Regions from separate parts of the Nocardioides hankookensis genome, predicted to be linked through region 2. Evidence: predicted binding sites of a transcription regulator. Region 2 holds the regulator's gene; the other holds the start of a gene.

Region 1 (7,806 bases), on a different contig from region 2:
TTCGCCAACATCGTCGTCGGCGACGAGATCAACCGCGCCTCGCCCAAGACGCAGTCCGCCCTGCTCGAGTGCATGGAGGAGCGCCAGGTCACCGTCGACAACACGACGTACCACCTCGAGCAGCCCTTCATGGTGATCGCGACGCAGAACCCGATCGAGATGGAGGGCACCTACGCACTCCCCGAGGCGCAGCGCGACCGCTTCATGGCCCGGGTGTCGGTCGGCTACCCGGTCGAGGCGGCCGAGATCGCGATGCTCGACTCGCACACCGGCGCCAACCCGCTCGACGACCTCGAGGCCGTGACCGACGCCGCCGAGGTCCGCAAGCTGATCGGGATCGTCAACCAGGTCCACGTCTCCTCCGCGGTGCAGCGGTACGCCGTGGCGATCAACGCCGCAACCCGACGCTCCGAGGAGCTCTCGCTCGGCGCCTCGCCGCGCGCGACCCTGCACCTGGTCCGGGCCGCCAAGGCGGTGGCGGCGATGGACGGGCGCGACTACGTGCTGCCCGACGACGTGCACCGGCTGACCCGGCCGGTGCTCGCCCACCGCCTGCTGCCGAGCGTCGAGGCCGCGATGAGCGGTCGCTCCACGACGACGATCCTCGACGCGATCGTCGCCTCCGTGCCGGTCCCCGACGCGCGATGAGGGAAGCCCTGGCCGGGCTCACCGTCCGCGGACGGGCGTTCCTGACCGCCGGCATCACCGCGATCGTCTGCTCGATCATCCTCGACCAGTCGACGCTGGCCCGGGTCGGCGTGCTGCTGCTGGCGCTCACCCTGATCACCGTCGCGCTGCTCGCGCGCAACCGCTACCGGCTCACGCTGGTCCGCACGGTGACCCCGCAGCTCGTCGCCGCCGGCCAGCCGGCCCGGGTGACCCTCACCCTCGCCAACGACGGCCTGGCTCCGAACGGCGTCCTGCTGCTCGAGGACCAGGTGCCGTACGTCCTGGGCACCCGTCCGCGGTTCGTGCTGGAGGGCATCAGCCAGGGCTGGCGCCACTCCGTCAGCTACCAGGTCCGCTCCGACGTCCGGGGCCGCTTCGAGATCGGGCCGATGTCGGTCCGGGTCAGCGACCCCTTCGGGCTGGTCGAGCTGGGCCGCACCTTCCGCACCACCGTCCCGCTCACGGTCACGCCCCGGACCGTGCCCCTCGCGCACATCCCGCTCGGCGGCGCCTGGACCGGGTCCGGCGACAACCGGCCGCGGGCCTTCGCGACCGGCAGCGCCGAGGACGTGACCGTCCGCGAGTACCGCCAGGGCGACGACCTGCGCCGCGTGCACTGGCGCAGCTCGGCGAAGCTCGGCGAGCTGATGGTGCGTCGTGAGGAGCAGCCCTGGCAGTCGCGGGCGACGCTCTTCCTCGACAACCGCACGATCGCCCACCGCGGCCAGGGCATCGCCTCCTCCCTGGAGGCAGCCGTCTCCGCCGCCGCGTCGATCGCGGTCCACCTGACCCACCGCGGCTTCGCCGTCCGCCTGGTCACCGCCACGGGCGAGGAGGCCGGCAGCGCCTGGCACGTGCGCGGCGCCGACCTCAACACCGGTCCCCTGCTCGAGTCGCTGGCGGTCGTCCAGCCGGTCGGCCAGCCCCGGCTGGACACCAGCTGGCTCGGCGAGGGCGCCCACGGCGGCCTCACGGTCGCCGTCTTCGGCGCCGTCGAGGCCACCGACCTGCCGGTGCTGCGCCGGATGCAGCACCACGCCGGCTCGGCCGTCGCCGTCGCCGTCGACGTCGGCGCCTGGATCGGCGCGGCGCCGTCCGCTGACACCACCCGGCTCCTGGGCCAGCAGGGCTGGCGCGCCGCCGCCCTGCGCCCGCGCGACCGGCTCGAGGCGGTCTGGCAGGAGCTTGCGCACACCAGCGCCCAGAGCTCGAGGTCGGGGAGCTCGCGGGGCACCCAGCCGGAGGTCCACGCATGAACCGCTCCCGCGGCCACCTCGGCGCCAACCTCCTCTTCGCCGCCGTGGCGGCCGGCACGACCTGGCTCGCCATGTCGGCCTGGCGCGACCTGACCGTCACGCCCGGCAGCTTCCTCAACCCGCTGCTGCTGCTCGCGGTCGTCGTGGCCGGCACCGGGACCGCGGCCCGGTGGTGGCGGTGGCCCGCTCCCGTCGTGCTGCTCTTCCAGCTCGCGGTCACCGGGATCCTCACCAGCCTGCTGCTCACCGGCTCCCCCGTCCCGGTCGGCGGCGCCTTCACCGAGCTCACCGATGCGTTCCGCGACGCCGTCGCGAGCTCGCAGGACTTCGCGGCGCCGGTGCCGACCGAGGCACCGCCCGTCGACCCGCTCCTGATCGTCGGCGGCCTGGCGTGCCTGTTGCTGGTCGACCTGCTCGCCTGCACGCTGCACCGCGCGTCGCTGGCCGGGCTGCCGCTGCTCGCGGTCTTCACCGTCCCGGTCGGCATGGTCGGCGACAGCGTCAGCTGGTGGGTCTTCGCAGGTACGGCGGCCGGCTACCTCGCGCTCCTCTTCCTCCAGGAGGGCGACCAGGTGTCGCGCTGGGGCCGCCCGCTCGGGCTCGACCAGGAGACCGGTGACCCGATCGCCTGGTCGGCCGGCGCCAACACCGTGCGCGGCACCGCCGGCCTGGTCGGCGGCGCCGCGACGGCGCTCGCCGTCCTGGTGCCCGTGCTCATCCCGGCGACCGGCCTGCACCTCTTCGACTTCGGGCCCGGCCAGGGCGGGGGCGACGACATCCGCGTCGAGAACCCGACCGCCGACCTGGTCCGCGACCTCAAGCAGGGCGATGACATCCCGCTGGTCCAGGTGACCACGAACGACCCGGACCCGTCGTACCTCCGGATCCTGACGCTGACCCGCTTCAGCGACGCGGAGTGGAGCCCCGGCAACCGCGACGTGCCGGCCGAGCACCTCGCCGACGGGCTGATGCCGCCGCCGGCGGGCGTGTCCGCGGACGTGGGCCGCAAGGAGTACCCGTGGGACGTCTCCGTGCTCCCGGCCTTCGACTCGCGGTGGCTGCCGACCCAGCCGCCGGTCAGCAGGGTCGTCGCGGACGGCAACTGGCGCTACGACGACAAGACGATGGACTTCATCGCCGGTGACGACGACCTGAGCACCGCGGCCCTCGACTACTCGATGACCGCCGTGCACCTCGACATCAGCTCGGAGCGGCTCGCCGACGCCGGCCCGCCGACCGGCAAGGTCAGCGACATCTTCACCGACCTCCCCGACGACCTGCCGCCGATCGTGCACGACCTCGCCGTGCAGGTCACCGACGGCGCGGAGACGCCGTACGAGAAGGCCGTGGCGCTGCAGAACTGGTTCCGCGAGGACGGCGGCTTCACCTACTCGCTGGCCCAGGGCCCGGACGGCAACGGCAGCGACGCGCTCGTCGAGTTCCTCTCCGACGGCCCCGGCGGCCGGGTGGGCTACTGCGAGCAGTTCGCGTCGGCGATGGCGGTCATGGCCCGGCAGCTCGGGATCCCGGCACGGGTCGCGATCGGCTTCCTGCACCCCGACCCCGACGGTCCCAACCAGTGGGTCTACTCCAGCAAGGACATGCACGCCTGGCCCGAGCTCTACTTCGACGGCGCCGGCTGGGTGCGGTTCGAGCCGACCCCGGCCGGTCGCGCCGACGAGGTGCCGAGCTACACCGAGCCGGGCTCGGACCCGCAGGACGAACCCACCGACGAGCCGTCCGCCTCGCAGAGCTCCTCCGCCCCGACCCAGCCGAACCGCCCGCGCGACACCGAGTCCGCGGCGGCCGCCGCGGACGACCAGAGCAGCGGCGGCTCGTCGGTGCCGTGGATCCCCACGCTGGGTGGCCTCGCGGTGCTGCTGCTCGTCGCCGGTGGCGTGCTGCTGCCCCGGACGCTGCGTGCGCGGCGCCGCGAGCGCAGGCTCGCCTCCGGGCTCGCCGAGCCGGTCTGGGCGGAGCTGCGCGACACGGCCGTCGACCTCGGCCTGCCCTGGCCGCGCGACCGGTCGCCGCGTGCGACCCGGGCCGTGCTCGTCGAGTACTTCGGCGCCCCCGTCGGACCGGACACCGTCGAACGCCCGGCGCACGGCCCCGCGATCGCGCCCGAGGCGGTCGGCGCGCTCGACCGACTCGTGCACACGGTCGAGCTGGACCGCTACTCGCGCTCGGGGGCGAGCCTCGACCCGGTGCGCCTGCGCGCCGACGGGGAGACGTGCGTGGCCGCGCTCTTCGGCGGGGCGGCGCGCTCGGCCCGGCGCCGGGCCACCTGGTGGCCGCGCACCGCGCTCTCGTCGCGGCGCCGGCGCACCGCTCCCGGCACCTTCGAGGCCCGCTACGGCGGCGTGGTCGACCAAGTCTCGTAGCGGGTCTCGTGGCGGCGGGAACGCCGTACACGAGAACGACCCGGCCGAACGTCGCTCGGCCGGGTCGCAGGGGGGTCTGCGCGGAGTGGTGTCCGCCTAGAAGCCGCCGCTCTCGCGGCGACGGTTCCACCGGTCGTTCATGCGGTCCATGAAGGAGCCGCGGGAGGCGGAGCGCGAACGCTTGTTGCGGCGACCGCCGTCGATGACGGTGAAGCCGCCACGGCTGGGGTGGCTGGCGCGGGGGTCAGCGGCGGCGGGGCCGTGCTGGCCGCGCAGCGACGCGAGGGCCACGGTGGCCGAGCCGAGCATCACCACGAACCCGGCGATGCCGAGCACGGTGATGCGGGCGACGGCACCGGTCATCAGGACCGCGACCCCGACGGCGAAGCAGACCCCGGCGACGATGGCCCGGCGACGGGCGGATCGGCGGAACGCCGTGCCGCGCAGCGTCGAAGCGAACTTGGGGTCCTCTTCGACGAGGGCACGCTCCATCTGCTCGAGCAGTCGGAGCTCCTCTTCCGAGAGTGGCACCGCACCTCCCCATGGTCGTCCGCCGGACAGATCTTCTCCGGCACCGGCAAGTCTAGGCAGCGCCCGGGCATCTCGGTAGCCGGGATCGGGAAATTACCCACCTAACAATCCGGTGAACCCCGCCGGACCAGTCCGCGGAAGCAAAATCTCAGCGCGCGAGCAGGTGCAGCTGAGCGGCCAGCGGCAGGTACTCCGCGCGTGCCGAGACCGCTCGCTCGAGCTCCACGAGCGCCGCCGTCGCGCCCGGCTCGAGGTCGAGCAGCGAGCCCGGCACCAGGTCGGCGAAGACCCGGACGCCGTGGACGGACTCGACCGTGAAGCCGGCACCGCCGACCAGGTCGCTGGCCTCGGCGGCGGTGAAGCGGTGGCCGGCCCGGCCGTCGCGCTCCCCCGGTCCGGCGTCGAGCAGTGTCAGCGCCTGGGTGAAGTGCCCGGCCATCGCCCGGGCGACCACGGCCGCGTGCCGCTGGGACACGAGCAGGCTGAGCACGCCGCCGGGACGCAGCACCTCGCGGATCGTGGCCAGCGCGGCCGCCGGGTCGTCGACGACCTCGAGCACGCCGTGGCACAGGACCAGGTCGGCGCTCGCCGGTCCGGCGACCTCGAGCAGCGTGGACAGGTCGCCCTGCACACCCGAGACCTCGACGGAGAGCTCGCGGGCGCGACGGGCGAGCGAGGCCAGCGCGTCGGGGCTCGGGTCGACGACCGTCACCTGGGCGCCGAGCTCGGCCACCCGGACCGCGAAACCTCCCGTGCCGCCGCCGATGTCGAGCACGTCGGCCCCGGTCGCGACGTGCGGCCGGACGGCGTCCCAGACCACGGAGGTGCGGGCGGCGCTGCGTCTGTCGCTGGGTCGGTCGCTGGGGCGTTCCGTCATGCGACCAACCCTAGAGGTCGGCGCCCCGGTGTCAGCCGGCACGCACCGCCGGGGCGTGGATCTCCAGCGGGAGGTGCGGCACCAGGCCGAGCGAGCGCTCGACCACCGCGAGGAACCGGTCGGCGTCGCGCACCAGGTCGTCGGCCTCGCGCTCGGCGACGGCGCGGCTCGAGCCCGCCTCGGCCGCGGCCCGCTTCGCGGCGCCGCCGGCGAAGAAGGTGGCCCACTCGCCGAGCTCGGGTGCCACCTCGGTGAGCAGCACCCACGCGTTCTTCTGCGGGCGCCGGCCGCGTCCGGCGGCCGGTCGGGCGCGCGCCGACAGCAGCGCGGCGGCGGCCCGCAGGGCCGCCACGTGGGCGCAGGCGTAGCGCGTGGACGCCTCGGTGGCCGCCACGGCCTCGCTCAGCGACTCGGCCGCGCGGGCGAGGTAGGAGTGGGTGGTCGCGGGCAGGGCGTACGGGTTCATCGAGCACCTCCGGGTGTCGCCGGCCCGGCGGAGGCGGGGGTCGAGGTCGCGTCCACCGAGCCGTGTTCGAACAGACGTTCGAACACGGCTCACGGTACACCCGAGCGCCGACAGCGCGTCAAGAGCCGGAGTGCAGGTCCTGGGTGGCGTCGTGGGCGCGCAGGTACGTCGCGGTGTCGCGGCTCCACAGCGCGACCACGACGCCGAGCTGGAGCAGCAGGCCGACGACGGACAGCACGACGAAGAGCGCCGGCGGGCCGATGCGGAGCGTGGCCGCGGTGCTGATCGCCATCAGCACGACGGTCGCGGTCAGCGCGACCCGTGCCCACCCGTGCCCGGACCGGAAGAACTGCAGCAGCACCACCGCGACCAGGGCGAAGACGATCAGCATGACCACGGCGACCGGCACGATCGACGGGGCCTGCACGGAGCCGGCGTCCTCCCGCCCGGACTCCCATGCGTCCATCAGCTCGTCCTTGAACAGGACGGACAGCACCGCGGTGATCCCCGACAGAGCGACGAGGGCCCAGGTGAGCCACACCGCCGCCACCACCGAGGTCGGCCGGTCCTGGGTCATGCGTCTCCTCCTCGTCACGGGCCGGGATCCCGGGGCAGGCACGCTGCCCTAGGGTCTCGACCATGGACACCGAACACCCGTCGATCACCCGGTTCCGCGACGACCACGCGCGACGTGGCGGCACCGGTGAGGTCGTCATCCTGCCCGACTCGGTGCACACCGCGGCGCTCGCGGCCGAGGCGCTGGGGTGCGAGGTCGGTGCGATCGCGAACAGTCTGCTCTTCGACGCCGACACGACGCCGGTGCTCATTCTGACCTCAGGCGCCCACCGCGTCGACACCACCAAGGTCGCGTCGTCGCTCGGTGTGAGCAAACTCAAGCGGGCGACGCCGGAGTTCGTGCGCGAGCACACCGGGCAGGTCATCGGCGGTGTCTCGCCCATCGGCCACCCGTCGGCGGTGCCGACCTACCTCGATCCCTGGCTGCGCCGCTACGACGTGGTCTGGGCCGCCGCGGGCCACCCGGCCGCCGTCTTCTCCACGACGTACGACGAGCTGGCCGCGATGACCGGCGCCACCGAGATCGAGGTCGACTGACCGTGCCGCGCGTGGTGGTCGTCGGCGGCGGCTTCGGAGGTCTGGCCTCCGCGGTCCGCCTCGCCAAGCTCGGGCACGCGGTCACCCTGGTCGAGCGCTCCCCCACCCTCGGCGGCCCGCTCTCCGAGGTGACGGCGGGCGAGTTCGCCTGGGACGCGGGCCCGACGTACACGCTGCTGCCGGCGGTCGTGCGCGACCTCTTCCGCAAGTCCGGCCGCCCGCTCGAGCGGGAGCTGGACCTGGTGGCGCTGGACGTCGTGCGCGAGCACCGGTTCGAGGACGGTTCGTCGGTGCGGGTGCCGAGCGGTCGCGCCGCCCAGATCGCGGCGTTCGACGAGCTCGGGCGCGGGCTCGGCCAGCGGTGGGTCGACCACGTCGCGTCGTACACCGACGACTGGGAGGTGCTGCGGCACGGCTACCTCGAGAACCCGTGGAACCCCGACGACCTGCCGCGCGACGTGGCCGCCAGGCTGGACAGCCGCGAGACGCTCCACAAGCGGCTGAAGCGGA
Region 2 (7,806 bases):
GGGTACGCCGCCAGCGCCTGCGTGCCGGCATCGACCTGGGCGGCGACGAGACCGGCGTACCGACCGGCGAAGGAGTCGAGGTCGCCGAAGACCGCCGTGCCGGAGCGCACCACCCCGGTCAGCGGGACGTCGTCGTAGGCGTCGATGTGGCACCAGTCGGCACGAGCCCCGGCCGGGGAGGCCGGCAGGAAGCGGAGCCGGCGACCGCCGCCCTCGACCAGGGCGACCCCGACCGCGCGTACGTCGGGCAGGGCGAGCAGCTCGCGCACGAGCGACCGCGCGACCGCATCGACGTCGGCCGCGCTGGCAAGACCGACGGGAACCGAACCCTCGCGGTAGTCCCCCACGCTCGACAGCGTAGATCAAGCCTCCGGGTACCGTGGGGCGTCGCGACCGGTCAGGGTCGATCGGCCACAATGGCCCCGTGAGGCGGGGTCAGTGACGGGTGCGACCGGGGGCAAGCGGGCGGGGTCGCGCCGCGGACCGCGCAAGAAGACCACGTCCCGCCCGGCCCTGCTCGCGCTGGCGCTCGGCATCACGTTGTCGGTGGTGGCGTGGGGCTACCTCGTGTACGCCGCCGTCGACTTCGGCTCCACGGCACGCGGCGGCGACTCCCAGGCGTGGATCTTCCTGGCGATCGCCTCGATCGGCGCGGTCGCATGCCTCTTCTTCGGTCTGATGCTCGTCGCCCGGCTGCTGCGCCGTCTCGGCATCACCAAGCCCCCGACATCGACCGAGGCTCCCGACGAGCCGGATGGACCCCGGCCGATCGGCGGGCGGCGCGCGGCGCGCTAGTCCGGGCGCTCACGGTCCGCGAGGCGGCGCACGAACTTCAGGCCCGACCAGGTGTCGTCGATCGCCGCGACCTTCACGTCGACCCACCCGAGGCGCAGCCCGAGCTCGCGCACGGCGTTGTCGTCGAGGTCGCTCGCGATGCCGAGCTGGCGTCGGGCCGCCTTCTTCGGCCAGCAGGTCCACACCATCCCGGCGGTCACGGTCCGCTCGAACACCGCTGGCAACCGGGCCTCGAGATCGGCCAGCCGGGTCTGGAAGGTGAGGGTGACGTCGAGGCCGGAGGCTGGCAGCCGGCCTACGACGCGCGCCGCGGTCTCGCCGAGCTCGAAGCCCTCCGGTGCACGGTCGAGCAGGACGAGGTGCTCGTCCTTGATCCCCAGCTTGCGCACCAGCGGGGTGCCCGAGTAGCCGGCCATGCCGGAAGCGTAGGGGTCGAAATGCCGCGAGGGGCGGAGCCTGTCGGCTCCGCCCCTCGTCTTCCCCGGTCCGTCGAGCGGGGTCGAATCGCTCGACGAGATCTGTGTGGTCGTCCGAGTCAGTCGACCGGGATCAGCAGGCGCTGGCCGGCGATGAGCATGCCGGAGTCGAGCGCGTTGAGCTTCTGGATGCGGTCGATCATCGCGTCGACGTCGCCGTCGTCGGCGGCCGCGGAGGCGATGTCCCACAGGGTGTCGCCGGTGCCGACGAGCACCACCGCGGTGGGCTCGGGTGTGCCGGCGTGGTCGGTGGCCACGGAGCCGGAGGCGACGACGATGCCGACGGCGAGGGCCACCAGCAGACCGAGGAGCACGACCACGACGCGGCCGCGGCGGGTCAGCCGGACAGTGCTGCGCGGCCGGGCGGCGGGCTTCGAGTGGAACATCTGGTCGATCGTCATGGTGCTCATGTGCTTGGCTCCTGGGGGAAGTGGCCTTCTCGATGACACCAGTTCTAGAGGGAGCCACCGACAGTCGCTCCGCAGCTGTCTGGACCGCCGTCTCGATCAGGTGTTCGATCGAACGTGTGTACGACGTTAGAGCACCTGTTCGAACGACGCAAGGCCCCGGGCGAACATTTGTTCGAGCCGTTCCGAGGCGGCGGAGCCCGACACGCCCGTTCGAACAAATGTTTGAACCCGGCGGCCGGGATGGCTAGCGTGGGCCCATGGCCAAGAAGATGGATACGGTGCGCGAGCTGCCCGACGGGCCGGCCGATGCCACCGGGCTCACCCCGCGCCAGCAGCGCGTCCTGCAGACGATCAAGGACTCGATCGAGAAGCGGGGCTACCCGCCCAGCATGCGCGAGATCGGCGAAGCGGTGGGGCTCACCAGCTCCTCGAGCGTCGCCCACCAGCTGAAGGTGCTCGAGGAGAAGGGCTACCTCAAGCGCGACCCCAACCGGCCGCGCGCCCTCGAGGTGTTCCTCCCCGAGGTGATGGCGGCCCGGCGCTCGCTCGGCAGCGCCGACGAGTCGACCACCGACGAGACCGGGATCGGCGACACCGTCCCGGCCGCGTCGTACGTCCCCCTGGTCGGCCGGATCGCCGCCGGCGGGCCCATCCTGGCCGAGGAGACGTACGACGAGGTCTTCCCGCTGCCGCGGCAGCTGGTCGGCGAGGGCGAGCTGTTCCTGCTCGAGGTCTCCGGCGACTCGATGGTCGAGGCGGCCATCTGCGACGGCGACTACGTGGTCATCCGCAAGGAGCAGACCGCCGAGAACGGCGAGATCGTCGCGGCGCTCCTCGACGGCGAGGCCACGGTCAAGACCCTGCAGCGCAAGGACGGAAAGGTGTGGCTCCTGCCGCACAACCCGAACTACGATCCCATCGACGGCACCCACGCCACCATCTTGGGAAAGGTGACGGCGGTGCTGCGCAGGGTTTGATCGCTCGTGAATTTCTGGCTTCCCCTGGGAATCCCCTGATCCGACCCTGACGTTGGTAACAGGGGAGGATCCCTGATGGCACGGGAGGGCCGATGGAAGACGCTGGTGCTGTGACGACGGCACCTGCGCTTGCACGCGAACGGACGGTCCCCGGCTGGGCCCGCGCCCTTCTGGAGCTGCTGCTGATCCTCGCGCTCTGGGTCTTCTACAGCCTGGCCCGACTGCTGGCCAACACCAGCATGCAGCCGGCTCTCGACCGGGCCAACGACCTGCTGCACATCGAGGACCTCCTCGGGATCAGCTGGGAGGTCCCGCTCAACCAGCTCTTCACCGACCACCGCGTGGTCGGCCTCATCGGCAGCTACTGGTACGCGTCGCTGCACTACGTCGTCACCGCGGCCGTGCTGATCTGGCTCTGGCGCCTGGGCGCCGACCGCTACGGGCCGGCCCGGCGTGCGCTGGTGATCGGCACGCTGCTCGGCCTGGCGGCGTACCTGATGATGCCGACGGCGCCGCCGCGCTTCATCAGCGGGTACGTCGACGTGCTCAGCCTGCACGCGGCCGACGGCTGGTGGGGCGGCGACGCCTCGGCACCGCGCGGGCTCGGCGGGCTGACCAACGAGCTGGCGGCGTTCCCCTCCCTGCATGCCGGCTGGTCGCTGTGGGTGGCGCTGGCGCTGCAGGTCTACGCGACCCGCAAGTGGGTGCGCGTGCTGGGCTGGGCGTACGCCGTCGGCACCGCGATCGTCATCGTCGGCACCGGCAACCACTGGGTGATCGACGCCCTGGTCGGCTGGCTGGTCATCCTGGTCGGCTGGGCGGCCGCCCGCGCGATCGGCCGGATCCCGCTGCCGTCGCTGTGGCCGGCACGACTCAGACGAACGTCGGATGAACTCTCGGCGCTCGCGCCCGCGTCACGTGAGGAGCCGCCGGTCGTTGGGTAGGTCGTGACCATGCCGATCACCCCAGACCGCCTCTCGCTGCGCCGACGCACCGTGCTCGCGTCCGGCACCGTGGGTGCCGCCGGTGCTGCCGCCGTCAGCACCACCGACGCCGAGGCGGCCCCCGCGCGCCCCGGCCACCGCCGCTTCCGGCACGGGGTCGCCTCGGGCGACCCGCTCCCCCGCGCCGTGCTGATCTGGACCCGGGTCACCCCGACCCCGGCCAGCACCCCCGGATCCGGCAAGGGCCCGCGGGTCAAGGTCACCTGGGAGGTCGCCACCGACCGCCGCTTCCGCCACGTCGTACGCCGCGGGACGTTCGCCACCGGCCCGAGCCGCGACCACACGGTCAAGGTCGACGTGACCGGGCTCGACCCGGCGACCTGGTACCACTACCGCTTCCACCTGGCCGGCCAGACCAGCCGGGTCGGCCGCACCCGTACGGCGCCGGCGCCCGAGGCCACTCCCCGGCACCTGCGGTTCGGCGTCGTCTCGTGCGCCAACCTCCAGGCGGGGTGGTTCAGCGCCTACCGCGGGCTGGCCGACCGCGACGACCTGCACGCCGTCATCCACCTCGGCGACTACCTCTACGAGTACGGCCCCGGCCAGTACGGCTACGGGTCCGACGACCGCGACATCCGCTCCCACGTGCCCGCGCACGAGATGGTCTCGCTGCCCGACTACCGCCAGCGGCACGCGCAGTACAAGCAGGACCCCGACCTCCAGGACCTGCACGCGAAGTACCCCTGGATCATCACCTGGGACGACCACGAGGTCGCCAACGACCAGTGGAAGGACGGGGCCGAGAACCACAACCCCGACCTCGGCGAGGGCGACTACCACCGCCGCCGTGCTCGTGCGCACCGTGCGTACGACGAGTGGATGCCGGTGCGCCTCGACGGCACCGCCCGGCTCGGCGACGGCGACCGGCTCTTCCGGCGGTTCCGCTTCGGCACGCTCGCAGAGCTGAGCATGCTCGACCTGCGCAGCTACCGCGACGGCCAGCTGGAGGTGCCCGGCCCCGAGGTCGACGCCGCCGACCGCACCATCACCGGTCGCCAGCAGATGGACTGGCTCAAGGCCGGGCTCAAGCGCACCGGCGCCCAGTGGAAGATCGTGGGCAACCCGGTGATGATCGCCCCGGTCGAGTTCGGCTCCGTGCCGCACGACCTGATCGACCCGGTCAACGACGTGACCGGCCTGCTCCCCCGCGACGGCGTCGCCTACAACCTCGACCAGTGGGACGGCTACACCCACGACCGGCGCGAGGTCTTCGAGCACATCCGCGACCACCAGGTCACCGACGCGCTCTTCATCACCGGCGACATCCACTCCGGCTGGGCGTGCGAGCTTCCCTACGACGCCGCGTCGTACCCCGTGGGCGACACGGCCGGCGTCGAGTTCGTCTGCTCGTCGGTGACCTCCAGCAACCTCAAGGACATCACCGGTACGCCGCCACGCACGACGAGCGTCGTGGTCGAGCAGGCGATCAAGGCCAACAACCGGCACGTCAAGTACCTCGACTTCGACAGCCACGGGTTCTCGGTGCTCGACATCACCGCGACCCGCGCGCAGATGGACTGGTACGTCATCGGCGACCGCGCCGACCGGAGGACGCCGATCATCTGGTCGACGTCGTACGCCACCAAGACCGGCACGGGCCGCATCGAGCAGGTGACGACGCCCCTATGAGCCTCGAGCGCCGCACCTTCCTCAAGGCCGGGGCCGCCGGCCTGGTCTTCTCGAGCCTGCCCGGTGCCGCGGCGTACGCCGCCCGGCCGCGCAAGCGCGCCTACGTGCTGGTCATCGACGGCTGCCGCCCCGACGAGCTCGACAGCGGCCTGACCCCGAGGCTCGCCGCGCTGCGCGACGCGGGGCTGCGGTTCCCGCGCGCCTCGTCGATGCCGGTGATGGAGACGATCCCCAACCACGTGATGATGATGACCGGGCTCCGGCCGGACCGCACCGGCGTGCCGGCCAACTCGATCTATGACCGGGCCGCGAAGACCGTGCGCGACATGGACCGGCCCACCGACATCAAGAGCGACACCCTGATCGAGCGACTCAACCGGCACGGTGCGACGACCGGCACGGTGCTCTCGAAGGAGTACCTGTACGGCGTCTTCGGCGGACGCGCCACGCACCGCTGGGAGCCCGAGCCGACGCTGCCGATCACCGAGCACGCCCCCGACGTCTTCACGATGAGGGCCGCGCTGGCGATGCTCGAGGACCTCGACCCGAACCTGATGTTCGTCAACCTCGGCGACATCGACCGCTTCGGGCACGCCGACGTCTCCGGCACCTCGCTCCGGCTCACCCGCCGCCTCGCGCTCGCCGACACCGACCGGCAGGTCGGCATGTTCGTCGATGCCCTGCACGAGCAGGAGAAGTGGGACGACTCGGTGCTGGTCGTGCTGGCCGACCACTCGATGGACTGGTCGACGCCCGACAAGGTGATCAGCCTGACGGCTCCGCTCGCCGCGGACCCGCTGCTCGCCGGCCGGGTCGAGATCGCCGACAACGGTGGCGCCGACCTCCTCTACTGGACCGGGCCGCGCTCCCAGCACGAGCAGGCCGTGCGCCGGATGCGGGCGATCGCCCGGGCCCAGGAGGGCGTGCTCGCGGCGTACGACCGGCGCGCCACGGGGCTGCGCCTCGGCCCGGAGGCCGGCGACGTCGTCGCCTTCTGCAAGGCCGGCTGGCGCTTCAGCGACCCGGACCCCGCGACCTCGAACCCGATCCCCGGCAACCACGGCCATCCCGCGACGCGGGCGATCCCGTTCTTCATCTCCGGCGGCCACCCCGTCGTACGCCGCCGTGCCGACACGCGGGTGGCCCGCACCGTCGACGTCGCACCCACCGTGGCGGGCTTCTTCGGCGTCGGCGGCCCCCGCCGCGGCTACGACGGCCGCGACCTCCTGCGGAGGTAGCAACCTCGGCGCGCCGTGGTTGGGCGATTCTTGCCCCGGTCAGGGACAGTAGGGGGGTGCGAACTCCTCTCGGTCGACTGACCATGCCCACGACCGGCCTGCTGGTGGCTGTCCTGGCCCTCGGGGCCGTGGCCGCCCCCGGGTACGCCGACGGCACGGACCCCGACCCCGCCGACACGTCCACGGCGACCGGCACGACGACCGGCACCACGGGCGACGCCGCCGACGCCGCCGTCGACGCGCTCGACGACGTGGAGGAGCTGCTCGAGCCGGCCTCGTCCGACGAGGGGTCCGACGAGCGCTCGACGGAGTCCGTCGTCCCCGAGAGGACCACCGACGACGGCCGCGACCTGACCCTCGCGATGCGCGACCTCCGGCTGCGCCAGAACGACCTCCCGCGCAGCGAGCGAGCCCGCGCGGCCGCCCTGCTCAACCGGCCACCCGGCTCGGAGGGCTGGGCCGCCGAGGTGTGGCGCGACTACGGGACGGTGCGCGTGCACTGGGACAACGGCACGGTCAACCCGGACTACATCGACCAGGTCGGTGCGGTCGCGACCCACGTCCTCGGCACCTACCAGGCGGCCGGCTACCGGGCGCCGGAGCCGGACGGCACCAAGGGCGGCGACGCCAAGCTCGACGTCTACATCAGCGACCTCGGCGACGGCCTCTACGGCTACTGCAACACCGACCACGCACCGCCGGCCAAGGGGCCCTACGACACCCCGGCGTACTGCTCGTTCAGCAGCGACTACTCCTGGGCGGGCGGCCAGACGCCGCTCGACAACCTCAAGGTGACCGCCGCGCACGAGCTCTTCCACGCCACCCAGTTCGCCTACGACTACGAGGAGGACGCGTGGTTCCTCGAGGCGACCGCGACGTGGGCGGAGGACGAGGTCTACGACAACATCAACGACAACCGTCAGTACCTCTCCGAGAGCCCGATGCGCCAGCCGCGCAAGCCCCTGGACCAGTTCCTCAACTGCTACTCGTGCGCGCCGCGTCAGTACGGCGAGTGGATCTTCTTCCGCTACCTCACCGAGCGGTTCCCCCAGTCGCAGGGTGGCCTGCCGGTGATCATGCGCCGGCTGATGCAGCGGATCGACGCGTCGCGCGGCGGCCCGGACAACTACTCGATCCAGGCCGTGGCCCGCGAGCTCGCCTCGCGCAAGACCGACCTGCGCCACGTCTACGCCCAGTTCGGTGACGCCAACCGGCGGCCCGCGCGCACCTACGAGGAGGGCAGCGCCTACCGCGCCGCCGGCGCGGCGAAGACGTGG

What was found. The regulator LexA, encoded in region 2, represses DNA repair genes until DNA is damaged. The targets are predictions, from matches to a motif close to TCGAACANNTGTTCGA.
Region 1: ACFPYL_RS10935 (SAV_6107 family HEPN domain-containing protein) is a predicted target of LexA. The motif match lies at 6,250-6,265, and genes of this name have one in related genera.

The regions. Positions count from the first base shown of each region.
Region 1 is NZ_JBHSRJ010000004.1:930,674-938,479, reverse strand. It holds gene ACFPYL_RS10960 (AAA family ATPase) at 1-648, shown strand, start outside; gene ACFPYL_RS10955 (DUF58 domain-containing protein) at 645-1,925, shown strand; gene ACFPYL_RS10950 (transglutaminase family protein) at 1,922-4,309, shown strand; gene ACFPYL_RS10945 (DUF3040 domain-containing protein) at 4,406-4,840, opposite strand; gene ACFPYL_RS10940 (class I SAM-dependent methyltransferase) at 4,989-5,717, opposite strand; gene ACFPYL_RS10935 (SAV_6107 family HEPN domain-containing protein) at 5,749-6,183, opposite strand; gene ACFPYL_RS10930 (hypothetical protein) at 6,302-6,760, opposite strand; gene ACFPYL_RS10925 (YbaK/EbsC family protein) at 6,823-7,296, shown strand; gene ACFPYL_RS10920 (phytoene desaturase family protein) at 7,299-7,806, shown strand, end outside.
Region 2 is NZ_JBHSRJ010000009.1:845,014-852,819, forward strand. It holds gene ACFPYL_RS23715 (ATP-binding protein) at 1-347, opposite strand, end outside; gene ACFPYL_RS23720 (hypothetical protein) at 439-795, shown strand; gene ACFPYL_RS23725 (DUF3052 domain-containing protein) at 792-1,211, opposite strand; gene ACFPYL_RS23730 (LysM peptidoglycan-binding domain-containing protein) at 1,331-1,681, opposite strand; gene lexA (transcriptional repressor LexA) at 1,939-2,658, shown strand; gene ACFPYL_RS23740 (phosphatase PAP2 family protein) at 2,769-3,602, shown strand; gene ACFPYL_RS23745 (alkaline phosphatase D family protein) at 3,612-5,291, shown strand; gene ACFPYL_RS23750 (alkaline phosphatase family protein) at 5,288-6,529, shown strand; gene ACFPYL_RS23755 (MXAN_6640 family putative metalloprotease) at 6,586-7,806, shown strand, end outside.